2 regions of the Cupriavidus sp. 01L46 genome follow, and region 2 is predicted to be linked to the other one. Evidence: predicted binding sites of a transcription regulator. Region 2 holds the regulator's gene; the other holds the start of a gene.

Region 1 (21,079 bases), on a different contig from region 2:
GCCATTGCTGGCCACCGACACGCGCATGCTGGAGGCGGCGCCGGACGTGTTGGAGGTGATCACCAGGTGATAGGGCGCGCTGCTGCCGTCATTGACGATGCTGGCGGTGACGCCGGCATTGGCCGCGTTGATGGCATCGCGGATGCCGGTCAGCGTGTTGTTGGTGCCGTTGATGTTGATCGAGGTGGGCGTGCCGCTGCCCGGCGTGAACGTCGTGCCGCTGGTGGTGCCGAATTCGATCTTGATGCTGGCGCTGCCCAGCAGCTGGCCGGTGCTGTCGGTGATGCCGTTCGACACCAGCGTCTGCGACTGCGCCAGGGCCGTCACGTTGACGGCATAGCTACCGGCTACTGCGGTCTTGTCCGCGGCCGTGGTCAGCACGCTGGTGTTGCTCGACGTAGTGGTCGTGCTGTTATACAGGCTGGCCGTGCCGAGCGCGGCGGCTGTGGTCTGGAACGAGGCCACGGCGCCCTGGAGCACGCCATAGGCCGACAGCTTGGAGGTCGCCGCCGTCTGCTGGTCCGTGATCGGCGTGAGCTTTGCCTGTTCCCCCGACTGCAGATTGGTCAACAAGGTACTCAGATCCAGTCCGGAACCAACGCCAAGCGACGAAATCGATGAACTCATGATTGCTACCTGTGATGACTTTGTTCGGGGGGGGGAGGGCTGGCCGCTCAAGCGGTCTGGTGAATCAGCAGGCCTTGCAGCTTGTCAATGGCCCGGGTGATGCGCAGGACTTCTTTCGAGGGGAACTGGCGGATGGTTTCGCCTGTAGTCTTGTCCACCACCACCGTCACGAAGCGGTGGGTGTCGTGGTCGATGTTGAACCGCACCTCGACCGGGGTCGCCCGCAAGGCTTCGTTCAGACTGGCGAGCGCGCTGGCCAGCTCCCTGGAGCTGGCCGCTTCCGCTTTCGCGGCTGCGGCCCCCTCAGCCGAGGCTGAGCCCGCTTGCTGGCCGGCGGCCGGCTCGCCTGCCGTATCCACGGACGAGGCCGGGGTGGCGGCAGGCGTGGCGGTCATCGGCGATAGCAGTTCGGGCGATCTGATCATGGTCTGTCTCGCGGCGGTTGGGTCGGAGCATAAAAGCCCCGGTGGAAACGCTTTCAGAGCGGAGACCGCTCTGGAAGCATTCCCGGCAGTACCGGGCCCGCAGGCCCGGCACTACTAGGAGGGTGACGACTGTTGCGGGATTAACGCAGCAGCGACAGCACGCCTTGGGTCGACTGGTTGGCCTGGGCCAGCACAGCCGTACCTGCTTGTTGCAGGATCTGGGCGCGCGACATGTTCGACACTTCCGTCGCGTAGTCGGCGTCTTGAATGCGCGAGCGCGATGCCGACAGGTTCGTGACAGCCGAACCCAGGTTGGAAATTGCCGAGTTGAAGCGGTTCTGCACTGCGCCCAGCGAGCTGCGCAGCTTGTCGACCGTTGCCAGTGCGGCGTCGATCGTGGTCAGCGGGTTGGTGCTGCCCACGCCGGTGAAGGCGGTGGTAGCAGTGGTGCTGCCGCTGGTGCTCAGTTCGATCTGGGCGCCGTTTGTTACGGCCGTGGTCGTAGAGCCACCGTTGACCAGGGCTGCCGGGCCTGCCGTGGTATCCAGAGCGTAGTTGTTGCCACCTTGGCTGACGTACGCCACTGCCGCACCGTTCGAATCCGCGCCGACCTTGACCAGCTGGCCAGCCACGGTATTGCCAGTATTGCCGTTGGCCGCATCGCCGACCTTCACGTCGGCCTTGTTCAGCGTAACTTTGCCATTGCTGTTGTCGACCGAAGCAGCGTAGTAGTCGCTGCCGAACTTGACCACGTAGCTGTTGGTGGAGTTGCCTGCGGAGTCCAGCACGTTGCTCAGCGTCAGGTCGCTGGCCTTGACGGTCGAGCCGGTAGCGGTGGTCAGCGAGGTTGCTGCGGCGGACAGGTCGACTGCAACCGGGGTGGTACCGGTAGCGGCGGCAACCGTGGTGATGGCGGCGCTGGTCGGCAGTGCGTTCTTGGCAACCGTGAAGCCGGTCATGCCCAGGGTCTTCGAGCTGATTTCCTTCAGGTCGATCGAGATGGTCTGGCCGTCTTGCGCGCCAACTTGCACCTTCAGCGACGATGCGGTCGACGACAGGACCTTCACGCCGTTGAAGTCGGTCTGTTGCGACGTACGGTCGATTTCAGCCATACGCTGGGTGATTTCGTCCTGGATCGACTTCAGATCGCTTGCCGAGTTGCTGCCCGTTGCGGCTTGCACGGCCAGGGTACGGATAGCTTGCAGGTTGTTGTTGACTTCGGTCAGCGCGCCTTCAGTCGTTTGCGACAGCGAGATACCGTCGTTGGCGTTACGTTGAGCTTGGGTCAGGCCGTTGATGTTCGAGGTGAAGCGGTTGGCAATTGCCTGGCCAGCAGCGTCATCCTTGGCGCTGTTAATACGCAGGCCCGAGGACAGACGCTGGATCGCGCTGTTCAGCGACGATTGCGACGAGCTCAGGTTGTTCTGCGTCATCAGGGACAACGTGTTGGTATTGATGACCATCGACATGGTACGACTCCTATTCTTTTACAAGTGAGTTGTGCAATCCGGCTGTTGCCGCAACGTTGGCTGCCAGGCAATGCTGGGCGAGAAGTGCCACCGTTGTTTGGGTTATCGGTTGGGGCCGGAAAAGATTTAGAGTGATCTTTGCGATGGTTTGAAAACGAATGGCGGATTTGGTGTGAAACAAGCCCCGCCGGGCCTGCGGCGTGACCTCGGCAACGCCTAGCGGCGCTTGCGGGTACGCGGTGTATATAAGCTGACAAATTCCGGCGAGGTCTCCGCCCCGGGCACGCTGGCCATGGCCTCGGGGGCGTGAGCCGGCGTGATCACGGCGATGGAGTGCTTGTAGACGATCTGCGCAAGCGGGTCCTGCGCCGACTCCGCCAGCAGCACCATATAGTTGTCCGCCGCCATGATCACGCCGTGCAGCCGAATGCCGTTCGATAGGTGCACGACGACAGGATTGCGACTTGCGCTGTGGGTGGAGAGCTGCAGGTGCTGCAGTTTCCGGCTCGGGCGATCGATCCTGGTTACCTTCTTGTTCACAACTTCTCCGGAAGAGCCCGCTCGGGTTCTGGCGGCTGGCAACGGTCCAATAACTGGGCCTGGGCAAATGGGGTGTGACAGCGTGGCTGGGTGCCGGCTGTGGCACGGCCTGGGCTGGGCGGGGGATGAAACATCCGCTCTCGGTGCTGGCGCGGGACGGCGAGGCGGCATGGGCCGGGACCGGCCCTGGTTTGTGTCCAGGCGGTGGATCCGATGCTGCCCCGCAAGCTGTGGCGGGCGACGCCGCCAGAAGAGAAGGGGAATACTTCAGCGGCGAGGGTAACAAAATTTCTTACAAATCTTGACGGTTGGGGGGCGCGTCTCGCGTAGAGGTTTTCCTCTAATAAAACTATTGCATCACGCTGCAGATCTATGCGTTGATTTGCGCTTGCGTGGCAAGTCCCAACGCCACCCGCGCCCGCATTCCCTGTCTGGCATGGGTTTGCGGGCAACAAGGTGGCCCTGGCCTGCTGCTGCGATGTATTCCATGCCGCGTATTCGCCACTTGCGTGGCACTTTCGGCACTTTTGCTATCAGAGTTATCCCTGATAGAAATTGGATTTACACCTCATGTAAGCAGGTTTATATTCGCTTCAGGGCCTTTCGGCTCTAAAGCAGTCCTGGAAAGCCTACGAGCACCCCGCGCGTGGGCTTCTTTTTTTGTGTGCCCACTTTGTTTGTTGTGCGCCCTCGGCGACAAGCGCCGGAGGCGGCACTTCGAAGTGCATGGGTGACATTAGACGACAGGTTGCAGCCGGCCAATCGTTCGAATTGCCGGGCTTTTCCCCCTTATATTCCCTTTCAATCCCGCTTTTTTCCGCTTCTTTGTGGAAGTCGCTGTTTAGCCCTCAAGCTTGCTCCTGTCCCTGCCGTTAAGCCCGCGATGCGGCGTCGCTCCGGAAATCTGTCCGGGGCGAGGATGAAGCGCGCGCGATAAGAGTTAAAGGAGCCGGGAAGATGCGTTGGTTGCGAAACTTTGGCATTGGGGTGCGCCTGACGGTAGCGTTTTCGCTCGTGGCGCTGCTGCTGGTTGCCGTGGCCGTGCTGGGCATGATGTCCCTGCGCACCATGAACGAATCGATGCGCCTGACAGTGGAAGGGCGCCTGTTCAAGGTGCTGGAGATCGAGCGTGTCAAGCAAGTTGCGCTGCGCGCCGGCATCCTGGTGCGCGATGCCACCCTGAATGAGGATCCGGTCGCCGTGCGCCGCAACGCCGAGCGCATCGGCGCGCTGCGCCAGGACATGCGCGGCACGCTGGATGAACTGGGGAAGTGGTTGTCCAGGTCCGCCAGGCCTGAGATCCAGGAAACCTATCGTGCCCTGATCGAGGCACGCAACGCTTACGACACCCAGCTCGACACGGTGCTGCGCCAGTTGCAGGGCGGCGAGTTCGACAGCGCGCGCAGCGCGCTGGTGGCGACCCTGCCGGCGGCCCAGGCACCTTACTTCGACAAGCTGAGCGAATTGTCCGACGGCGGGCGCAAGGTGGCCGCTGCCGCCGTGCTGGAGGCCAATGCCAGCTATGAGATGGGGCGCAACCTGCTGCTGGGTCTGGCTGCCGCCGCGCTCGCGCTGGCCGCCGTCCTCGGCATCAGCATCACGCGCTCGATCACGCGCCCGGCGCGGCAGGCGCTGGACGCGGCACAAGCGCTCGCACATGGCAACCTGACCTATGTCATCCACGCCAGCAGCGATGACGAGATGGGCCGCATGCTGGGTGCGCTGGAGCGCGCTTTCGGGCAGCTGGCAACGCTGGTGCACGGTATCCAGGGCGCGACGCGCTCGATCGACGGCGCGACCCGCGAAATCGCCAAGGGCAATACCGACCTGTCCCAGCGCACGGAAGAGCAGGCGGCATCCCTGGAGCAGACCGCGGCATCCATGGAGCAGCTCACCTCGACGGTCAAGCAGAACGCGGCCAACGCACGCCACGCCAACGAACTGGCGCTCAGCGCTTCCGGCGTGGCAACGGCGGGCGGGAACGCCGTGCGCGGCGTGGTTGAGACCATGCAGCATATTTCGCAATCGTCGGCCAAGGTCGCCGACATCGTCGGTGTGATCGAAGGGATTGCCTTCCAGACCAATATCCTGGCGCTCAACGCGGCCGTGGAAGCTGCCCGCGCCGGTGAGCAAGGACGTGGCTTTGGCGTGGTGGCCGCAGAGGTGCGCAGCCTGGCCCAGCGGTCTTCGTCGGCGGCCAAGGAGATCGGCCAACTGATCAATGGCTCGGTGGGGCAGGTGGCCCATGGCGCCAAACAGGTCGAGGACGCTGGCCGCACCATGGACGACATCGTCGGGGCGGTGAAGCGCGTGACCGACATCATGGGCGAGATCGCCGCGGCCAGCGAGGAGCAATCCTCCGGCATCGAGCAGGTCAACCGCGCCATCAGCCAGATGGAAAGCGTGACGCAGCAGAACGCCGCGCTGGTCGAGCAAGCCGCCGCCGCCGCCGAGAGCCTGCAGCAGCAGGCCGCCGGGCTGGTCGACGATGTATCCAGGTTCCAGGTGACACCGGCGCAAACGCATGTTGCACGGGCGCCCGCACCGGCTGCGCCTGCGCGAGTGGTATCGGCCGCGCGCGCGGCGCCGGCAGCCGCCGGGCGGCGCCCTGCGGCGCATACGGCCGCAGGTGGCAAGAGCCACCCGCCGGTCCGCCAGGCGGCGGCTCGCCCGACTCCCGCCAAACCGGCGGCTCCGGCCGCTCGTGCTGCCCAGGCGGTGCAGGTGGTGCATGCAACACCTGCTGCACCGGCAGCGCGCGTGGCACCTGCAAGTGCTGCCAAGCCGGCGGCCCGGCCGGCCGCCGTGGCGCCACGTGCCGGCGCGGTCCGCACCACCCGCGAGCCTGTGTTGCCTAGCAAGGCCCGCGCGCCGGTGGTGCGCCAGGGCCGCGAGCCTGTGCTGTCTTCCAAGGCACTGCCCGCCGCGCGCCAGGCCAAGCCTGCCGCCGTAGCACCGGCGCCGCGCCGCGCCGTGCGCACCCCGGCCGCCGGCAGCCCGGCCATGGCCGCGGGCGACTGGGAGTCGTTCTGAGTCCGGCAATGCCGCCTTGAATGTCGCTTGAATATCGCCTGAATGTCGATCAGGCGGCATTCAGGTCAGGAGCCCGGCAAGGCGCCGGGGCGGCTGCAAGGCGCAAGGCTTAGGCCTACAATAGCGCCCTTGTATACAAAAACAGACAGGAGCGATGCCGCCCGTTCGCGGTGGCGCCGCACTCCATGTCCCTCGCCGCAAGCGTCCTCTCTGCCTCAGCCCATGACCGCCGCCTCCATGCCGCCCTTCCTGGCGGCTTCAGCTCCGCCTTCACCCGCCCAGTCACCCGCGAGCGCTTCGGCCACTTCCGCCGCCCCCGAGACCGCGGGCGATGGCGGCAAACCTGGCAACGCGGCATCCGTCCCCTCGCCGGTTCCGCCGGTGCCGGTGATGCAGGTCATTTTCGGGCTGATGCTGGCCATCCTGCTGGGCGCGCTGGAGCAATCGATCGTGGCCGTGGTGCTGCCGGAGATCGCGCTGCAGCTTAATGGCTTCGAGGAGATGGCCTGGGTGGTCTCGGCCTACCTGGTGGCCTCCACGGTGGTGACGCCGATCTACGGCAAGCTCTCGGATCTGCTCGGGCGGCGCTCGGTCCTGTCGTTCGCCATCGTGTTGTTCTTCCTGGCTTCGATCGCGTGCGCGCTGGCGCAGACCATGCCGCAACTGATCATCGCGCGCGTCCTGCAAGGGCTGGGCGGCGGTGGCCTGATCTCGGTGTCGCAGGCCACCATTGCCGATGTGGTGCCGCTGCGCGACCGTGGCCGCTACCAGGGCTATGTGAGCGGCGTATGGGCCGTGGCCAGCATGGCCGGCCCGGTGATCGGCGGCTACCTGGCGCATTACCTGTCGTGGCGCTGGATTTTCTGGATCAATCTGCCGCTGGCGCTGATCGCGCTGCTGGTGGTCCGCCGTGCGCTCAAGCACCTGCCAGCGGGCGGGCGCCGCCATCGCATCGACTACGTCGGCGCGCTGCTGTTCGGTGGCGGCCTGACCGGCGTGCTGGTGTTCCTGACCCGGCTCGGGCAGGGGCAGTCGGCCGCGACGCCGCAAACGCTTGGCCTGCTGGTGGCCGGGGTGGCCGCCATGGTGCTGTTCGTGTGGCAAGAGCGCCGGGTGGCGGACCCGATGATCCCGCTGGACATGCTGCGCGTGCCGACGGTCGCGATCTGCTGCATCACGCTGTTCCTGTGCTTCTTCCAGCTGATCGCCATGTCCGTGCTGCTGCCGCTGCGTTTCCAGGTGGTGGGCGGCGTGCAGGCCGATAGCGCCGCGCTGCGGCTGGTGCCGCTGACGCTGTCCATCCCGTTTGGCGCGTTTGTCTCGGGCCGGCTGATGACGCGCAGCGGCCGTTACAAGCCGCTGCAGCTGGTGGGTTCGCTGGTTGCCCCGCTGGCGATTGTTGCGCTGGCCTTCGTCGATCCGCATGCGGTCCTGCTGACCGCGCTGGTGATGGTGATCCTCGGCCTGGCCATCGGGCTGCAGTTGCCGAGTGGCTTGGTCGCTACCCAGAACGCGGTGCCAGCGCATCAGGTAGGGGTGGCCACGGCGCTGACCGCGTTCTCGCGCATGCTCGGCGGCGCGGTCGGCGTGGCGGTGCTGACCACCGTGCTGATCGCGCTGCTGCGCCGTGGCGACATGGGAATAGCGGACCTGGCCGGTGGCGAGGACGTCCTGATGAGCATGTTCCACCGCGCCATGGTGGGCGGCGACGCGGGCGCCTCGGCCGATGCAGGCGCGGTGCGGGCGGCGGCCGAGGTGGCGTTCCGTACGCTGTTCCTGCTCAGCGCCGCTGTGTCGCTGGTGGCGCCCTTCCTGGTGGCGCGTCTGCCGGAGGCCACCTTGCGCGGCAGCACTGGCGCCAGCGTGGCGGCCAGCATGGATTGATTGGCGCACGCTGGCCGAGTGCGGCCGCGTGGCCCGGCCAGGTCAGGGGCTCCGCGCCTCTGGCGTGCTGCTTTTTCCGAGGAAGCCGAACTCCACCGGCGTCTTGGCGTAGAACACCTGGACGTCTTCCAGGGCGAGGCGGTCGAACAGCCGCTGCACTTCCTCCTCCGTGGCAATCACGGTGATCTCCTCCGGCCGGTCGGCCAGCTCCACGAAATGCCAGGTGTGAAAGCGGCGGTCATGGCCGATGCCTTCGGCCGCGACCATATGCGTGGCGCCGCGGATCTGCAGCTCGCGCAGGATCTGCAGCAGCCAGTGGGATAACTGCTTGCCGTGGTGGCGGCGGTTTTCGATGGTAAATAGCGTGAGCTGGAAGCCTTGCACGGCAGCCCCCTTTTGCCCCCTTGCGGCGGTGTTCGCGTGCCGCGGACGTGGCATGGACGGTGTGCGCCTGACGGGGTGCCGTCTTTAGTTTAGGCGCGAAACCTGCTGCCCAAAAACCAAGGGTTCACCCTAGTCTCATTCGGGGAGAGGGCCGGCTATATTTTCATTCGTCTCAATAGCAATCTGTGGTTTTATATATAAAACAAAACCAAGGGATCGCTCCCGTCACGCCAACCATTAGCAGGCCTACCGTGCGACATCCGAAGCCCAACACCAACCTCAGGCGTGCACTGCGCTGGCCCGCCGCTGCCTGCCTCGCGTTCGCCAGCCTGTGGGTTGGCGCGGCACCAGCGGCATGCGCCGCGCAACCCGCCTCAGCCTGCAGTGCGCTGCGCATTGTCGTGCCGTTCCCGGCGGCTGGCCCGGCCGACCTGCTCGCGCGCACGCTCGCGCAGGGTTTGCACCAGCGGCGCGGCGTGACCGCGGTGGTGGACAACAAGCCCGGGGCCAACGGCAATATCGGCATCGATGCGGTGCGCCGCGCGGCGGGCGATGGCTGCACCTTGCTGGTGGCGCCGGCCGGCAACCTGACCATCAACCCCACGCTGTTCCCGGCGCTGTCTTATCAGGTCGAGCGCGACTTCCTTCCCGTTTCGCTATTGGCAAGTTCGCCCAATGTGCTGGCGGTGCACCCTTCCGTACGCGCAAATTCCGTGCAGGCGCTGGTGGCGCTGGCACAGCACGCCAATCCGCCGCTTGGTTATGCCAGCCCCGGCGTGGGCAGCGGCCTGCACCTGGCCGGCGAGTTGTTCCGCCAGCAGACCGGCATCGCGCTGCTGCATGTGCCCTATAAGGGCACCACGCAGGCGCTCAACGACGTGGTGGGCGGGCAGGTGCCGATCCTGTTCGGCACGCTGCCCACGCTGGCGCCCTTCATCCGCTCCGGCGCGTTGCGTGCGCTGGCCGTGACCCAGGCCAAACGCTCGCCCGCCGCGCCCGCGATTCCGTCGCTGGCGGAGCAGGGCGTGCACGGCATCGAGGTCAGCTCCTGGTACGCGCTGCTGGTGCCGCACGCCACGCCGGCGCCGGTGGTGGAGGCGCTGAATGCCGACGTGCGCGAAGTCTTCGCCGGCAAGGCGGTGCGCGAGGAACTGGCGCGCCAGGGCATGGAGCCGGTTGCCAGCACGCCCGATGCGCTCGCCACGCGCATCCGCCAGGAAAGCGCGAGCTGGGCCGAGCTGATCCGCGCACGCGGCATCAAGGCTGAATAAGGCAACAGCGTAATGACGCAATGATGCGCAACAACGCAAGCCGGTGCTGGCGGCCGGTTTGCGTCATCCCCCCCCACGCATCACGCCTCACTCCCGCCCGTCCTCCGTCGCGGCGCCTTCGGCATCCAGCCCCTTCATGTTTTCCAGCAGCTTGAGCAGGTAGTGCAGCGTGTGGGTGATGTCGCCGGTTGAAAAATCGGTCAGCGCCCGCTCGTAGTAGTCCCGGATCTTGGGCTGCGCCAGGCGCAGCCATACATGGCGCCCGGTCTCCGTCATGGTGACCAGCCGCGAGCGCCGGTCGCGCCCGTCGGGCGCCATGCTCAGGTGGCCGTCGCGCTCCATGCGGCTGATCAGTCCCGACAGGTTCTGCCGGCTCACCATCAGGTAGCGCGCCAGGTCGCCCACGCTCATGCCATCGGCCGCCTGTGGCCGCGACAGCGCGCCCAGCACGGCCCACTGCTGCGTCGTCAGGCCTTCGGCCTCGACCGCCCTTGACCCTGTTTTATGCAACATATTTGCGCATTGGTACAGGCGAAAGAACAACCTGTTTGCCATTTCCATGCGCGCTGCTGGGGCAAGATCATCATCAAAATCGGGGTTAACCATCATAAATTCCTGAGAAACCGTACTTGCATTGGTTCAGTTGCCCGCCTAGTATACGTCAATATATTTACGTATTTAACCGCTGGCGCGCGACCTATCAGTCGCACGATAGCACCCTGGACCACGAAGGAGAACACTGTGCAAAGACTCGAAGGCAAGACGGTCATCGTGACTGGTGGTGGTGGTGGCATCGGCGGCGCAACCTGCCGGCGCTTTGCGCGGGAGGGCGCCGCCGTGGCCGTGCTCGACCTGAACCTGGCGGCAGCGCAGCAGGTCGCCGCCCGCATCCGCGAAGACGGCGGCCGCGCCGAAGCATTCCAGTGCGACATCACGGACCGCGCCAGCGTCGACACCGCCGTGGCGGCCACCATCGGCCAGCTTGGCCCCATCGACGTGCTGGTCAACAACGCCGGCTGGGACGTGTTCAAGCCCTTTGCCAAGACCGAGCCGGCGCAATGGGACCGCCTGATCGCCATCAACCTCACCGGCGCGCTGCACATGCACCACGCGGTGCTGCCCGGCATGGTGGAGCGCAAGCGCGGGCGCATCGTCAACATCGCCTCCGACGCCGCGCGTGTGGGTTCCTCCGGCGAGGCGGTCTACGCCGCGTGCAAGGGCGGCCTGGTGTCGTTCTCCAAGACCATCGCCCGCGAGCACGCCCGTCACGGCATCACAGTCAACGTGGTGTGCCCCGGCCCGACCGATACCGCGCTGTTCGAGGACTACAAGCAAGGCGCAGGCAATCCGGAAAAGCTGATCGAAGCCTTCACCCGCTCGATCCCGCTGGGCCGCATCGGCCAGCCGGAGGACCTGCCCGGCGCCATCGTGTTCTTTGCCAGCGACGACGCGGCCTTCGTCACCGGCCAGGTGCTGAGCGTGTCGGGTGGCCTGACCATGAACGGCTGAACCCGGCCGCGGCGATATCGAAGACATCGAAGACAACGGAGACAACGACCATGAACTACGAAGACATCCTCTACGACGTGCGCAACGGCGCGGCCTGGATCACCATCAACCGCCCGGAGAAGATGAACGCCTTCCGCGGGCGCACCTGCGACGAACTGATCCACGCCATCAACCGCGCCGGCTATGACCGGGAGATCGGCGCCATCGTGCTCGCCGGCGCCGGCGAGAAAGCCTTCTGCACCGGCGGCGACCAGTCCGCCCATGAAGGCCAGTACGACGGCCGCGGCACCATCGGCCTGCCGATGGAGGAGCTGCACAACGCCATCCGCGACGTGCCCAAGCCCGTCATCGCCCGCGTGCAGGGCTATGCCATTGGCGGTGGCAATGTCATCTGCACGATCTGCGACTTCACCATCGCCTCCGAGAAGGCCGTGTTCGGGCAGGTGGGCCCCAAGGTCGGCTCGGTCGATCCTGGCTACGGCACGGCCTTCCTGGCCCGCGTGGTGGGCGAGAAAAAAGCGCGCGAGATCTGGTATATGTGCCGCCGCTATCCGGCGGCCGAAGCCCTCGCCATGGGCCTCGTCAACGCTGTCGTCCCGCATGAACAGCTCGACGCCGAAGTGCAGAAGTGGTGCGACGAGATCATGGAAAAGAGCCCCACCGCGCTGGCCATCGCCAAGCGCTCGTTCAACATGGACACGGCCCACCAGAGCGGCATCGCCGGCATGGGCATGTACGCGCTCAAGCTCTATTACGACACCGAGGAATCGCGCGAGGGCGTCACCGCCTTCCAGGAAAAGCGCAAGCCCGATTTCCGCAAGTACGCCAAGTAAACCGCCGTAGCCGCCGTAGCCGCCGTAGCCGCCGTAAGCCGCCATAGCCGCCGTTGCTGTCACAAGCAACGCGGCCGCGCGGTGCATCGCATCGGCGCGCCATGCGGCAAGACATCCTGGAGACGCCATGAACCCCTATCTCGACGAAGACCTGGCCGCGCTCGGCGACCATGCCCGCCGCTTCGCCACCGAACGTATCGCACCCGGCTTCCTGGCGCGCGACCGCACTCGCGAGCTTGACCGCGCGCTGATGCGCGAAATGGGCCAGATGGGCTTTATCGCCCCCGAGCTGCCCGAGCAATACGGTGGCCAGGGCCTGGGCTGCCTGGCGGCCGGCGTGATCCACGAAGAAGTGGCGCGCGCGGACCTGAGCCTTTCCTACATCAACCTGCTGGCCTCGCTGAACGGGCAGATCCTGGCGCATCATGCCGCCCCGGAGATTGCGCGGCCATGGCTGCAGCGCCTGACGCAAGGCGAAGCCCTGCTTGCCATCGCGCTGACCGAGCCGCGCGGCGGCTCGGACGCGGCCAACCTGCGCCTGCGCATGGAGCGCGACGGCGGCCACTACGTGCTCAATGGCGAGAAGACCTCCATCTCCGCTGCCGACCAGGCCGACGCCGCCGTGGTGTTCGCGCGCAGCGGCTCCGTGGAGGCGGGCGCGCGCGGCGTCTCGGCGCTGCTGGTGCCGATGGACCTGCCCGGCATCACCACCAATCGCTTCGACTGCCACGGCCAGCGCGCGATCGGGCGCGGCTCGATCTTCTTCGAGAACGTGCGCGTGCCCGTCAGCCATCTGCTCGGCAAGGAAGGCGAGGGCTTTGTGCAGGTGATGCAGGGCTTCGATTTCTCCCGCGCGCTGATCGGCCTGCAGGTACTGGCGGTGGCCAGGGCGAGCCTGGAGGAAACCTGGGAATACGTGGCCGAGCGCCAGGCCTTCGGCAAGCCGCTGGCCGCCTTCCAGGGCGTGTCCCATCCGTTGGCGGATTTCGAGACGCAGGTCACTGCCGCGCGCCTGCTGTGCCTGCAGACGCTCTGGCTGAAAGACCGCAACCTGCCGCACACGGCCGAAGCCGCGATGTGCAAATGGTGGGCGCCCAAGCTGGCCTACGACGTGGTGCACCAGTGCCTGCTGTCGTTTGGCCACGGCGGCTACGACCGCGGCCCGATGGAGCAGCGCCTGCGCGATGTGCTCGGCTTCCAGATCGGCGACGGCACCGCGCAGATCATGAAGACCATCATCGCCCGCACCCGCGCGGGCCGGGATGCGGTGCCGGCCTGATCTCGCCAGCTAGCAAGCCCGAACCACAAGCCCGGCAAGCCAGGCCAAACCGACAACAACAAGGAGACACGCCATGGAATTCGACGCCATCCTGCTGCCCCCGCGCCGCGCGTCCAGCGTTGCGCAAGGCCTGTGGCCAGAGCGCACCATCAACGATGCGCTGGACGACTGCGTGGCCCGTTGCCCCGACAAGGTTGCGTTGAGCGCATTGCAGGTGGAGAGCGGCACGACCACGCGCCTGACGTACTGGGAGCTGGCCGGGCGGGCCGGGCGCATCGCCGCGGGCCTCGCCAGGCTGGGTGTTGGCGCCAACGATGTCGTGTCCTGCCAGTTGCCCAACTGGTGGGAGTTCACCGCGCTCTACCTCGCCTGCGCGCGCCTTGGCGCGGTGCTCAATCCGCTGATGCCGATCCTGCGCGAGCGCGAGTTGTCGTTCATGCTCCGGCACGCATGCAGCAAGGTCGTGGTGATTCCAAAGCGCTTTCGCGGGTTTGACTACGAAGCCATGTTCGATGGCCTGCGCCAGGCACTGCCCGACCTGCAGCATGTGGCCGTGATCGGCGGCGCCGGGCCCGATTCGTTCGAGGCCTTGCTGGCCGGTGCCGGCGCGCCGGACCTGGCGGCTGGCCATCGCCCCGGCCCGGATGACATCACCCAGCTCATCTACACCTCCGGCACCACCGGCGAGCCGAAGGGCGTGCTGCATTCGTCCAACACGCTCATGGCCAACATCGTCACGTACGCCGAACGCCTGCGCCTGGGTGCGGGCGACGTGATCCTGATGGCCTCGCCCATGGCGCACCAGACCGGCTTCATGTACGGCCTGATGATGCCGGTCATGCTGGGCGCGAGCGTGGTGCTGCAAGACATCTGGGAGCCGGGCAAGGCCGTAGCGTTGATCCGGCAGGAGGGCGTTACCTTCACCATGGCCTCCACGCCGTTCCTCACCGACCTGGCCCGCACGGTCACCGAGACCGGCAGCGCCGTGCCCACGCTGCGCGCCTTCCTGTGCGCCGGCGCACCTATCCCCGGCGCACTGGTGGAGCTGGCGCGCGGCGCGCTGGGCGCCAAGGTGATCTCCGCCTGGGGCATGTCGGAAATGGGCGCTGTGACCACCACCCGGCTCGAGGATGACGATGCGCGCGCCGCCAGCACCGACGGATGCCCGTTGCCCGGCGTGGAAGTGCGCGTGGTCGACGCAGCGGGCGCGGCGTTGCCGGTGGGCGCCAGCGGCCGCCTGCTGGTGCGCTCCTGCTCCAATTTCGGCGGCTACCTGCGCCGTCCCCACCTGAACGACACCGACGCCGACGGCTGGTTCGACACCGGCGACCTGGCCCGCATCGACGCGCGCGGCTACATCCGCATCGACGGCCGCAGCAAGGACGTCATCATCCGCGGCGGCGAGAACATCCCCGTGGTTGAAATCGAAACCCTGCTGTACCGGCATCCGGCCGTCGCGCAGGTGGCCATCGTCGCCTATCCCGACGAGCGCCTTGGCGAGCGCGCCTGCGCCTTCGTCGTGACCCGCGACGGCCAGGCATTCGACATGGCCGCGATGGTGGATTTTCTCAAGGCGCAGAAGATGGCCGCGCAATACATCCCCGAGCGGCTGGTCGTGCAGGCCGCGCTGCCGTCGACGCCAGCGGGCAAGATCCAGAAATTCAGGCTGCGGGAGCAACTTCGCGAGAGCGGGCAAGGGGAGGGAACGTCCAATGACCGCGCATGAAGCCACGCCTGCGATCGACGAGAACCTGGTCCTGCTGGAGATGGCCGGCCGCGTCGCCGTGATCCGGCTCAATCGCCCCCGGCAGATGAACGCGCTCAACGATGCGCTGATGGATGCGCTCGGCCTGGCGCTGCTGGCGTGTGACCAGGACGACGGCGTTGGCGCCATCGTGATCACCGGCAACGCCAAGGCCTTCGCCGCCGGCGCGGACATCGCAGCCATGCGCGGCTGGGACTATATGGACGTGTTCAAGTCCAACTACATCACGCGCAACTGGGAGACGCTGCGCAATGTGCGCAAGCCCGTGATCGCCGCGGTGGCTGGCTACGCGCTTGGCGGTGGCTGCGAGCTGGCCATGGCCTGCGACATTGTCATCGCGGCGGACAACGCGGTGTTCGGCCTGCCGGAACTGAAGCTCGCGGTCATCCCCGGCGCGGGCGGCACGCAGCGCCTGCCGCGCGCCATCTCCAAGGCGAAAGCCATGGACATGTGCATGACGGCGCGCAACATGGGCGCGGATGAAGCGGAGCGCAGCGGGCTGGTATCGCGGGTGGTGGCGGCCGGGCGGTTGATGGATGAAGCGATGGCGGCGGCGCAGACGATTGCCGGTTTTTCGCTGCCGTCGATGATGGCGGTCAAGGAGGCGATCAACCGCGCCTACGAGTCATCGCTGTCCGAGGGAATCCTGTTCGAGCGGCGGCAGTTGCATGCGCTGTTTGCCACGGAGGATCTGAAGGAGGGGATGAACGCGTTTTTGGAGAGAAGGGCGGCGGTGTTCCGGCACCGCTAGACGGCATGTGGGCATCGATGCCGGAACGCCCGATCCGCCAAGGCCGCAAAAAGGGGTTCCGCGTTCACCTCGTCATTGGCTCCATTCAAATGGCTCCAATTTTGGGAAAAGAAGTTTGAATGCCAAGTCAACGGACGCTTAATACGATGCGTTTAGTGGAGAGCTGGTCGGTCAGGCTAGCTCAATGTTCGCGTGTCCACGGCTGCCCGGGAGGTGGCCTTCCAAGGAAATGTCATGAAGAAGATTGTCGCTACCGCTTTCGCGCTGTGCCTTGGCGCAGCATCCATCGCCGCTCAGGCGCAAGGCACCGGCAAGGTTGATCCCTACACCCAGGGCGCCAAGGCTGGCAAGGCAGACCCGTACACCGATGGCGCCAAGGCAGGCAAGGCCGACCCTTATACCGACGGGGCCAAGGCTGGCGACAAGTTTGACCCGTATACCCAGGGCGCAAACAAGAGTTCGCGTGCCAACCTGACGGATTCGAAGGCGAAGAAGTCGCATAAGAAGCACACCAAGAAGGCAGCGCCGGCCTCCGCCGCCGGGACCTGAGCCGTCTCGCCGCGCGGCGGTTGATGCCGTGCGCCTGGAAAAACCCGCCAAACCGGCGGGTTTTTTCTTTGACGAACCGGGTTGGCTTGTCCCCGGCACCGCGGGCCATGACGCAGCCCAGGGTAATGCAGCGCCGCAGTCCTTCCTGTGCTGCCTGATCCCCGAGCGGAATTCAGGGTGCCTCTCCGGCCGGCATGATTGCTGTCGTATCGATGCGTTGGACCTTGCCCTGCTCCCGTACTTCCGTACGAAGCACGAAGCGCTCGCTTGGGCAATACCAATCCGTGATCTGCATGACCGAAGGCGTCGTCATGATCAGCGTATCGACTAGCTGCGCCGGCCCAAGCGAGGAATGTTTTTCGTAAGTGATCGGTATGCAATCCTTGCGGCCCAGCGCGGTTTCGATCATGCGGCGCCGTCCGACGTGGCGCGAGCTGATGGTGATCGTGGCGTGCGGAGCGCGCAGTTCGCCCACCTCCTCATCCGTTCCGCGCGCATAGATCTTGAGCGTCAAGCTGGAGTTGACCGTCACGCCGCCAAGTGTCGTGCCCTCGCGCAGATCTGCGCCGGCATAGTTGACCACACCTTCGCCCACGCTTGTCGATGTGCCATAGAGCCGGGCATAGCGCGCTCTCGCATTGATCTCTGCATGGATTTCGACGCGAACCGCCGATGGCCCAGCGAGCGGCGAGATGCTGACCAGGTCGCGCTGGTCCGCAATGACCGGCGGCCCCATCAGCGCTGCCAGCGCGCTCTTCGAGTGAATATTGATGATCGCCTGGCATCCCGCCGGCGTATTTTCCAGCAGCTCCTGGACCGTCATCATGGACATCGGCATGGTGCCGTCCGCCTCCATCTGCACTTTCGCATTCGGGCGAGACCAGAGCGTTCCCCAGCAATTTGCCGTGCCCGCCGATGGCGGCGCCTGGGCCGGCAGCGGCCTTTCGGACGATTCGGACGAAATTGACGCGTCAGTCGCGGCCCACACCACCTGGGTGCCAGTCAGTACAGCAGCGATGCCAATCGCAGCAAGCTCGCGCTTCACGCACACTTTCTTCCCCGGGGGCAAATTTCCATTCTACTGCCTGGGTGCGCCATCAAGGGGCGCTGGCCGTGCGCCGGATTCCCGGCAGGGAGGCTGGCCTGCCCGATGCTGCATGCCGGAGTGAATATGCTTCGCTCGTCACAACTTTTTTCCTCAGCCGGCCAGTCCTTCACAACTCAGGCTATGTAACTATCAGTTTTGTTTGTCGATCTAAATAATAAATCAACCGGACGGTCGGTTTATAAATATACTGCGGCATCGGTCCACAGGAAAACGCCATGTACACCCAATCACTGGATATCCCGGGCAACGCCCAGCCGCTCGAAACGGTGCAAGCCGACGTCTCGCCGGAGCAGGCGCATTTCGACGCGGTCATGGACGCCGACGGCAAGATCGAGGCGCAGGACTGGATGCCAGACGCATACCGCAAGACCTTGATCCGGCAGATCTCGCAGCACGCGCATTCCGAGATCATCGGCATGCAGCCCGAGGGCAACTGGATCAGCCGGGCGCCGAGCCTCAAGCGCAAGGCCATCCTGCTCGCCAAGGTGCAGGACGAGGGCGGCCATGGCCTGTACCTCTACAGCGCGGCCGAAACGATGGGCGTGTCGCGCGACCAGCTGGTCGATGCCTTGCACGCTGGCAAGGCCAAGTATTCGAGCATCTTCAATTACCCCACGCCCACCTGGGCGGACGTGGGCGTGATCGGCTGGCTGGTGGATGGCGCGGCGATCATGAACCAGATCCCGCTGTGCCGCTGCACTTACGGCCCGTACGCGCGCGCCATGATCCGCATCTGCAAGGAGGAGTCCTTCCATCAGCGCCAGGGCTTCGATGCGCTGCTGTCGATGATGAAGGGCACGCAGGCCCAGAAGGACATGGTGCAAGAGTCGGTGAACCGCTGGTGGTGGCCGGTGCTGATGATGTTCGGTCCCAGCGACAAGGACTCCATCCATAGCGGCCAGTCGTTCAAGTGGGGCATCAAGCGGATCTCCAACGACGACCTGCGCCAGAAGTTTGTCGACGCGACGGTCGAGCAAGCCAAGATCCTCGGCGTGACGCTGCCCGATCCGGACCTGAAGTGGAACGAGGCGCGCGGTGCGCACGACTACGGCGCGATCGACTGGGAAGAATTCTGGCGCGTGGTCAATGGCGACGGGCCTTGCAACAAGGAGCGCCTCGCCACCCGGGTGAAGGCGCACGACGATGGCGCCTGGGTGCGCGAAGCCGCGCTGGCGCATGCCGAGAAACAGACCGCCCGCGCCCGCAAACAAGCTGCTTGAACAGGAGACAAAGATGAACAAGGAATGGCCAATCTGGGAAGTGTTCGTGCGTAGCAAGCAGGGCCTTGACCACAAGCATTGCGGCAGCCTGCACGCGCCTGACGCCAGCGGCGCACTGCGCATGGCCCGCGACGTCTATACGCGCCGCCAGGAAGGCGTGAGCATCTGGGTGGTGCCGTCGGCCATGATCACGGCGTCGGACCCGGCGGACAAGGAGTCGTTCTTCGAGCCGGCTGGCGACAAGATCTATCGCCACCCGACGTTCTTCGTGCTCCCCCCCGAAGTCGACCACATGTAAGGCGGGACCCAGAACATGACAACGCCCCAACATTTGTCGTACGTGCTGCGCCTGGCCGATAACGCGCTTATCCTCGGCCAGCGCAACAGCGAGTGGTGCAGCCAGGGCCCGGCGCTCGAGGAAGACATCGCGCTGGCGAACATCAGCCTGGACCTGATCGGCCAGGCACGCCTGCTGTATTCGCACGCAGCTACCCTTGACGAAGCGCTGAACGGCACACGGAAAACCGAAGACAGCTACGCTTACTTCCGCGCCGAGCGCGAGTTTGCCAACTACACCTTGGTGGAGTTGCCCCACTTCGGGCCGCTTGCCGGCACGGCACGCGCCGAGCGCGACTATGCGGTCACGATCACGCGCAACTTCCTGTATTCCGCGCTGATGGGCCACCTGTGGACGGCATTGCAATCGTCCACCGACACGCATCTGGCGGCCATCGCTGCCAAGTCGCTGAAGGAAACCCGCTATCACCTGACCCACGCCGCCGACTGGCTGATCCGCTTTGGCGATGGCACCGAGGAGTCGCACCGGCGCGCGCAGGCGGCACTGGATTACCTGATGCCGTACACCCGTGAGTTCTTCGCGGCCGATGCGGTGGAGACCGCGGTGGCAGCGGCCGGCATCGGTCCCTTGATGGCGGACCTTCAGCCCGCCTGGCAGGCAGACGTCGCCGCCACAGTGGCGCTGGCCACGCTCACGTTGCCGTCGGAGGCGAAGCACGTCACCACCGGCAAGCACGGCGAGCACTCGGAGCACATGGGCTACCTGCTTTCCGAAATGCAGAGCCTTGCGCGCCAGCATCCCGGCGCCACCTGGTAGATCAAGATGAACGCTGCTGACACGTTGATGGAGTCCGACGCCACGCTGGAGCGCGCCTGGACCGTGCTCGAAGCCGTACCCGACCCGGAAATCCCGGTGGTGTCGATTCGCGAACTGGGCATCCTGCGGGACGTGCGCCGCGGCGATGATGGCGTGCTCGAAGCCGTCATCACGCCTACCTATTCGGGCTGCCCTGCCATGTCGCAGATTGCCGAGGACATCGAGCAGGCCTTGAACGCCGCGGGGATCCTTTCCCATCGCGTTGTCACCGTGCTCGCCCCGGCCTGGACCACCGACTGGATGACCAGCGAAGCGCGCGGCAAGCTGCGGCAATACGGCATCGCGCCCCCGATGGGCAACTGCGGCAGCGGCCACGCGCCGCAAGAAAAGACCATCCGCTTCGTGCCGCGCACGGCAACGCACGACCGGCCAGCATGCCCGCAATGCGGCTCCGTGCACACCGAACGCCTGGCGCAGTTCGGCTCGACGGCCTGCAAGGCACTGTACCGCTGCATCGATTGCCGCGAGCCGTTCGATTACTTCAAACCGTACTGACAACCGTACCGACAACCGTACCGACCTGGACCGACAACATGGCGACACCGCAATTTCATCCGCTGCGTATCCGCGAGGTACGGCCCGAGACCGCCGATGCGGTGACCGTCTCGTTCGAGGTGCCGGAGGCCCTGCGCGACGCATATCGTTTCACGCAAGGGCAATTCGTCACGCTCAAGGCGCATCTCGATGGCGAGGAAACCCGCCGTTCATATTCGATCTGCGTGGGCGTCACCGACTATGACCGCGATGGCGAGCTGCGCATCGGCATCAAGCGGGTACGCGGCGGCAGATTCTCCAATTTCGCCTTCGACACGCTGCAGCCCGGCCACGAGATCGAGGTGATGACGCCCGACGGCCGCTTCTTCACCCACCTGAACGCCGAGCTGTCGCGGTCCTACGTGGCGTTCGCGGGCGGCTCGGGCATCACGCCAGTGCTCGCGATCATCAAGACCACGCTGGAGACGGAGCCGACCAGCCGTTTCACACTGGTGTATGGCAACCGCAGCGTCGACGCGATCATGTTTGCCGAGGAGCTCGAAGACCTCAAGAATCGCTTCATGAGCCGGTTCTCGCTGTATCACGTGTTGTCCGATGATCTGCAAGAGGTCGAGCTGTTCAACGGCGTGCTGGATCAGGCGAAATGCGAGGCCTTCCTGGCCACGCTCGTGCCCGCCGCAGAGATCGACGAAGCCTTCATCTGTGGCCCCGGCCCGATGATGGACGCCGCCGAGGCCGCGCTCAAGGCCGCCGGCGTGGCGCC
Region 2 (6,190 bases):
CCGGCGCGCTGCCGGGCACGCCCAGCCAGGACCCGGCCTTTGGCCTGCCCGCGGTGTGGATCGAGAGCGGTCTCAAGGAGCAGGCGCAGACCTACGGCTACACGGTGGTGGACGCAAGCACGGTAGTGGCGACTCACCTCAACCACCTGATCCACATTCACGCGGCCGAGCTGCTTGGCCGCCAGGAAGTGCAGGCGCTGCTCGACCGCATCGCCAAGGAATCTCCCAAGCTCACCGAAGACCTGGTTCCCAAGGTCATCACGCTCACCGCGCTGCAAAAGATCCTGCAGAACCTGCTGGACGAAAGCGTGCCGATCCGCGACATGCGCACCGTGCTGGACGTGGTGGCCGAGCACGCGCCCAAGGTCAGCGATCCCAACGAGCTCACCTCGCTGGTGCGCATGGCGCTGGGCCGCGCCATCACCCAGCAGTGGTTCCCCAACGGCGCCGACCTCCAGGTCATCGGCCTTGACGCTGGCTTGGAACGCGTGCTGTCGCAGGCGCTCACTAACGGCGGCGGCATCGAGCCGGGCCTGGCCGATGCGCTGCTGCAGCAGACGCATGGCGCGGTGATCAGGCAAGAACAGCTGGGGCTGGATCCGGTGCTGCTGGTGCCGCATCCGCTGCGCCCGTTGCTGGCGCGCTTCCTGCGCCGGACCATGCCGCAACTCAAGGTGCTTTCGCATGCCGAGGTGCCGGACAACAGAAATATCAGGATCACCGCCATGATCGGTGGCACAGCGTGAGGGGTTTCGCAAAATGAGCGTAGCTAAATTCGTGGCGGCCAATGGCCGCGAGGCCTTGCGCCAGGTGCGCGAGGCGATGGGGCCGGATGCCGTGGTGCTGTCCAACCGCACCGTCGAAGGGGGGGTGGAGATTGTCGCGATGCGCGACACCGATCTCGGCGCCATCTCCAGCAACGCGCCCGTATTCACGCCGCCGCCGGCTGCCGCGGTCGCCGTCGACGGCGCCCTTGGCGACCTGCGCGGCGAGCTGCAGACCATGCGCGCCATGATGGAGCGCCAGTTCTCCGGCGTGGGCACGCACAGCCTGCCGTCGATCGGCGGAGACCCGTTGCGCGATTCGCTGTTTACCTGGTTAGTGACCGCTGGCTTCTCCGGGCAGCTCGCCCGTTCGCTGCTGGGTCACTTGCCGCTGGGCCATGACCGGCCCGCCGCCATGACCTGGATCCGCCAGGAGCTTGGGCGCAAGGTGCCGGTGCTGAACGACGAAGATGCGCTCTTCGCCCAGGGCGGCGTGCTGGCGCTGGTGGGTCCCACCGGCGTGGGCAAGACCACCACCACCGCCAAGCTTGCCGCGCGCTTCGTGCTCAAGCACGGCCCGGAACGCCTGGCGCTCCTGACCACCGACACGTTCCGGATTGGCGCGCACGAGCAATTGCGCATCTACGGCGACATCCTTGGCGTGCCCGTGCATGCGGTCAAGGACGCGGCCGACCTGCGCTTCGCGCTGGCGGCGCTGACCGAGAAGCACCTGGTGATCATCGACACCGTGGGCATGAGCCAGCGCGACCGCAACCTGTCCGAGCAGATCGCCATGCTGGCTGGCGTGCAGGCGCCGGTGCAGCGCATCCTGCTGCTCAACGGCGCCAGCCACGGCGACACGCTCAACGAAGTCGTCCACGCCTACCGTCACGATGCCACGCCCGATGGCGGCATCGACGGCTGCATCGTCAGCAAGCTGGATGAGGCCACGCACCTGGGCTCCGTGCTCGACGTGGTGATCCGCCACCGCTTGCCGGTGTACTACGCCTCCACCGGCCAGCGCGTGCCCGAGCACCTTGAGCTCGCCAACGGCGCGGCCCTTGTCGAGCGTGCCTTCCAGACGCCGCGCCGCGGATCGGTGTTTGCCGACGCGGAAGCCGCGCGCCGCGCCATGCCCGCGCAGGACGATAGCGAAGCCGCGCGCACCGCCAGCCCCGGCGGCGCCGACGGCATGCTGCGCTCGCTGACGGACAGCGCCAACGCGGTGGGCGATTGCGTGGAGCAACTGAACGCTGGCAGCTATAGCTTTGAACTGGTCCGCTCGCTGTGGCAGCAACGCAATGAGAGCGCATCCTCGCCGCGCCTGATGGCGCAGCAAGTGCGCGAGGCCGCCTGCCGCGACCTCGCCCGCCATTGCGACCGCTTCGTGCTGTCGCTGAGCGCCACGGTGGCCGCACCGGTGGCGGGACGGCGCGCGCCGCGCCCCTGGCAGCACACGCTGTTCCTGGCGGACCGCGACGGCCTGCCGCTGGCGGCCGCTGCCGCACCCGCAGGCCGCACCGGCCCGGCGCTGCAAGGCGGCCAGGGCGGATGGGAAGCCGATGCCGCCACGCTGTGCGCCGCCATCGCCGCCGCCCGTACCGTGGTCAACGTACTCGACGCCATGCCTGCCGCCCCTGTGCTGGCACGCTGGCAGCAAGCTGGCGAGCGCTGGCTGGCCACCGCACGCAAGACCACCCGCGTGGCCAGCGGCGGTGCCGCCGTCAAGCTCGATGCGCTGGCCGAGACGCTGACCTTCCACGCTGTGCAAGACATGGACTATCGCGGCCGCGATGCGGTGCAGTGGATCGCCCAAAGCCCGGTGCGCGTGCTCGAAGGCCAGGCACGCGGCGCCCGCGCCGCCGCCGAGGGCGGCACCGATGCCGGCTTGCTGGTGTCGCGCGTGGTCGACCGCGAGAACGGCCAGACGCTCGCCGTGCACTACCTGCTGTGCGACCCGGCGCTGTCGGCCGAGGGCGCGCAACTGGCACGCTGGGCCCGCTGGGCCGAAGCCGGCGAAGCGCAACTGCGCACCCTGCGCCATGCGCTGGACCACCTTGGCCAAGGCGACGGCGGCCATGAACCCGCACAGGCCGAAGCGCAGGCCTGCGCCCGCTTGCTCGCGCTGCAGATGGGTGTGGCCGCGCTGCGCCTCGAGCAAGCCTGCGATGATTCGGTCGCCGCATTCCTGGCGCGGCTGACCGGCCGCGCGCCGGCTCGCCAGGCTTGCGGCGCAGCTGTGCTGGTCGAAGGCATCGGCCGTTTGCTGGCCTTGCTCGACGTGCTGGAAAACTATCCCGCCCGCAGCGGCCGCGCCACGCAGCCCGCCGTTCAGGAAGCGCCGCCGGAGACGTTGCAACTGGGCGGCGCCGGGGGCGTGCTCGAGGCGCGCATGAGCGCAAGCCGCGTGTTCGAGACGCTGGCGCAGGGAGAATAAGCCGTGAATTCACTCGCAACCGACCAGGCGGAAAGCCTGCGGCGCATGTTGGCGCCACGCGCCACGCGCCGCGTTGCCGTGGTCGCAAGCGATGCCGGTGCCGGGGCCACCACGGTGGCACTGGGGCTGGCCAACGCCCTTGCCCTGCAAGGCGAACGCGTACTGCTCGTCGATGAGGACCGCTTCGGCGCCCGCGCCACCCGGCTTGCCGGCGCCATGCCGGAAGGCACCCTGGCCGCGGTGCTGGGAGGCGCGGTGACGCTCGACGCAGCGCTCGGCAAGCGTCCCGCCGGCACCGTTGCTGTGCTGCCGGGCAGCCCCCAGGCCAATGGCGACCTGCAGTTGCTCAAGTCGTTTCGCACCGTGCTCAGCGATGCCCGCAGCGATGCGGATGGCGGCTTGTCGCAAATGGCTGGCGCGGCGCATAACCTCATCGTGGTGCTGCGCGCGGAGCCGGCCTCGATCAAGGCCGCATACGCGTGCATCAAGCAGCTCAATCACCTGTACGCCTGCCGGCGTTTCCACCTGGTGATCAATGCCGCCGCCGGGGACGCCGCCGCCAGTGCGGTGCTGGGCAACCTGGCCCGTACCGCCAGCCAGTACCTTGGCGTCGAGGCCAGCCCCGCGGGCAGCCTGCCGCACGATCCGCTGGTCGAGCGCAGTACCGCATTGGGCCYTTGCGTGGTCGAGGCCTTCCCGGCCYCGCCCGCCACCGCCGCATTACGCCMAATTGCCACAGGCATTGCCAGCTGGCCAATGTCCACCGATCCCCGTTCAACCCTGTCGGCACCAATGGCGCCGACGGCCACGGCCCTGGCCTAAGCGCCGGGACCTGCAAGCTAGGACTCACGAGAATTCCACCATGTATACGATTCAGGGAAAGCTCGAACAGACTGATACCGTGACGGCGCATGCGTCGCTGGTGCGTCGCATCGCCTTGCAACTGGCGGCCAAGCTGCCTGCCAGCGTGCAGCTCGATGACTTGATCCAGGCCGGCATGATCGGTCTGCTCGACGCCGCCAAGCGCTATGAAGACACCCACGGTGCGCGTTTCGAGACCTACGCCAGCCAGCGCATTCGCGGCGCCATGCTCGACGAGGTGCGCGCCAACGACTGGCAGTCGCGCAGCCTGCGCCAGTTKACGCGGCGGATCGAGCGCACCGTGCGCGGCCTGGAGCAAACGCTGGGCCGTGCGCCGCTCGATTCCGAAGTGGCCCAGGAACTGGAGCTGCCGCTGGACGAATACCAGACGCTGCTCAACGAGGTCTATGGCTGCCAGCTGCTGCACTATGAAGACTTCGAGCGCTCTGGCGAAGAGGACTTCCTCGACCGGCACCTGAGCGTGAGCGATGACGGCAACCCGCTCACGGTGTTGATGGAGAGCGGCATGCGCGAAGCGCTGATCCGCGCCATCGAGCGCCTGCCCGAGCGGGAGAAGCTGGTGCTGTCGCTGTGCTATGACCAGGAGCTGAACCTGCGGGAAATCGGCGCGGTGCTGGAAGTCACCGAGTCGCGTGTGTGCCAGATCCGTAGCCAGGCGATCACACGGCTGCGTTCGCAGTTGCGCGGGTTGCTGTGAGCTACTGGCCCAAGCGCTTCGCCGCGTTGACGCTCGCCGTGGCGTGCTGCCCGGCACTGGCAGCGCCTGGCGGGCAGGCGCTGCATAGCTGGTCGGCTTCGGTGAACGGGCCTGCGCTGTACAGCAAAGGCCTGCGTACCGTTTCCGTCCCGATTTCACCGACCGGCTATTTGCCGCAGGCGCAGGGCGCAATCACGACAGTGCGGTGGCGCTATAGCTTCTCGCGTACGCCGCCGAATGCACTACAGGCTTACCTATGCAATGCGCAGCGGTGTGTATTGCTTTCGGGGGCTGAGGGGCTGACCGAGGCGTTTAGCGGGGATGACGCTGCCAAGGGCTTTGTGTTTGCCTTTCAGGTGCCGGGGAAGGGGGCGTTGACGCCGGTCTTGATTGGGCAGGCTAACGAGGTGACGGTTGGGTTTCGGTGAGGGGGGCTTAACCGCAACCGCTTAACCGCAACTGCAACCGCAACTGCTTAACTGCAACTTCAACTGCAGTTTCACCACCCCTGCGGGGCGGCGACCTACTTTCTTGTCTCGCCAAGAAAGTAGGCAAAGAAGGCGACCCGGATGCGGCGAGGCGCCGCATAGCGGGAGATTCAAACCATCACGGCTCGCTTCGCGTCGCCCCTGGGTGTTCCCCGCCTTGGGGGCGGGTCACACGGCTAAACCGAGGCGTTGGCCTATCCCCCCCTGCTGGTTTGCTTCCCTCTCCCACTTGTGGGAGAGGGGCCGGGGGAGAGGGCGGGCACTCGCAAGAACGAGATGCCACAAACTACCCAACTCAACCGCTATCCAACTCAACCAGTCGCCAGACTGACCCCTTGCGGCCCGTTCTGCGCGCGCCCGTCGCGCCCATACAGCGTTGTGTTGTCACCCCGTTGCCGCAACGCCAGAATCGCTTCCTCGGTGAACTCGAGGTGCGCATCCACAACCGCGGCATTCAGCGCATTGGCGTCGCTTGRAGCGCGTGCCGCAAACACCAGCGTCCGCCATGCGGCTTCCACCGACGGATCGATCTGGCGCCCGAACAGCTGGCCGCCCGCGCCGGTGCGAATTCCCATGGCGCCCATCTGCGCCTCGCGTGTGCGTGTCAGCGCGCCCAGCAATCCGGCCAGTTCGACCTTGCGTTCCAGCACCCCGGCAAGGGCCTGGTAATCGCCGGCCTTGATCAGGCTTCTTTCTTCGCCCAGCAAGGTGGCGAACTCCTGCGCGAGCTCGGTTTCGCGGCGCAGGTTCTGGATCAGGGACTGGCTCATGGCTTGCCTATCTTGGGGTGGGGTTGGCGATGCGGCCCGTAGCAAGCCGCGATGTCAGGCGCCGCCGCTGAGTTCGCGCAGGGACGCGAGCAGGCCGTCGGCGATCTTGCTTGGGTCGATCTTGATGCGGCCTTCGGAGATGGCCTGGCGGA

What was found. The regulator FliA, encoded in region 2, starts transcription of late flagellar genes. The targets are predictions, from matches to a motif close to CTAAAGTTTNNNNNNNNNNNGCCGNTA.
Region 1: AC1DS3_RS06550 (FliC/FljB family flagellin) is a predicted target of FliA. The motif match lies at 2,625-2,651, and genes of this name have one in related genera.

What each region holds. Positions count from the first base shown of each region.
Region 1 is NZ_JBFTSF010000023.1:14,453-35,531, forward strand. It holds gene fliD (flagellar filament capping protein FliD) at 1-627, opposite strand, end outside; gene AC1DS3_RS06545 (flagellar protein FlaG) at 675-1,052, opposite strand; gene AC1DS3_RS06550 (FliC/FljB family flagellin) at 1,193-2,521, opposite strand; gene AC1DS3_RS06555 (RNA chaperone Hfq) at 2,738-3,061, opposite strand; gene AC1DS3_RS06560 (methyl-accepting chemotaxis protein) at 4,019-6,094, shown strand; gene AC1DS3_RS06565 (hypothetical protein) at 6,310-6,495, opposite strand; gene AC1DS3_RS06570 (MDR family MFS transporter) at 6,485-7,978, shown strand; gene AC1DS3_RS06575 (DUF190 domain-containing protein) at 8,021-8,416, opposite strand; gene AC1DS3_RS06580 (tripartite tricarboxylate transporter substrate binding protein) at 8,653-9,633, shown strand; gene AC1DS3_RS06585 (MarR family winged helix-turn-helix transcriptional regulator) at 9,721-10,239, opposite strand; gene badH (2-hydroxycyclohexanecarboxyl-CoA dehydrogenase) at 10,375-11,142, shown strand; gene badI (2-ketocyclohexanecarboxyl-CoA hydrolase) at 11,193-11,975, shown strand; gene aliB (cyclohexanecarboxyl-CoA dehydrogenase) at 12,103-13,254, shown strand; gene aliA (cyclohexanecarboxylate-CoA ligase) at 13,328-14,980, shown strand; gene AC1DS3_RS06610 (enoyl-CoA hydratase) at 14,967-15,770, shown strand; gene AC1DS3_RS06615 (amino acid ABC transporter permease) at 16,005-16,319, shown strand; gene AC1DS3_RS06620 (hypothetical protein) at 16,492-17,364, opposite strand; gene paaA (1,2-phenylacetyl-CoA epoxidase subunit PaaA) at 17,643-18,647, shown strand; gene paaB (1,2-phenylacetyl-CoA epoxidase subunit PaaB) at 18,661-18,945, shown strand; gene paaC (1,2-phenylacetyl-CoA epoxidase subunit PaaC) at 18,961-19,761, shown strand; gene paaD (1,2-phenylacetyl-CoA epoxidase subunit PaaD) at 19,768-20,316, shown strand; gene paaE (1,2-phenylacetyl-CoA epoxidase subunit PaaE) at 20,355-21,079, shown strand, end outside.
Region 2 is NZ_JBFTSF010000060.1:342-6,531, reverse strand. It holds gene flhA (flagellar biosynthesis protein FlhA) at 1-746, shown strand, start outside; gene flhF (flagellar biosynthesis protein FlhF) at 760-3,201, shown strand; gene AC1DS3_RS13095 (MinD/ParA family ATP-binding protein) at 3,205-4,023, shown strand; gene AC1DS3_RS13090 (RNA polymerase sigma factor FliA) at 4,064-4,780, shown strand; gene AC1DS3_RS13085 (flagellar protein FlhE) at 4,777-5,208, shown strand; gene AC1DS3_RS13080 (flagella synthesis protein FlgN) at 5,580-6,038, opposite strand; gene flgM (flagellar biosynthesis anti-sigma factor FlgM) at 6,093-6,190, opposite strand, start outside.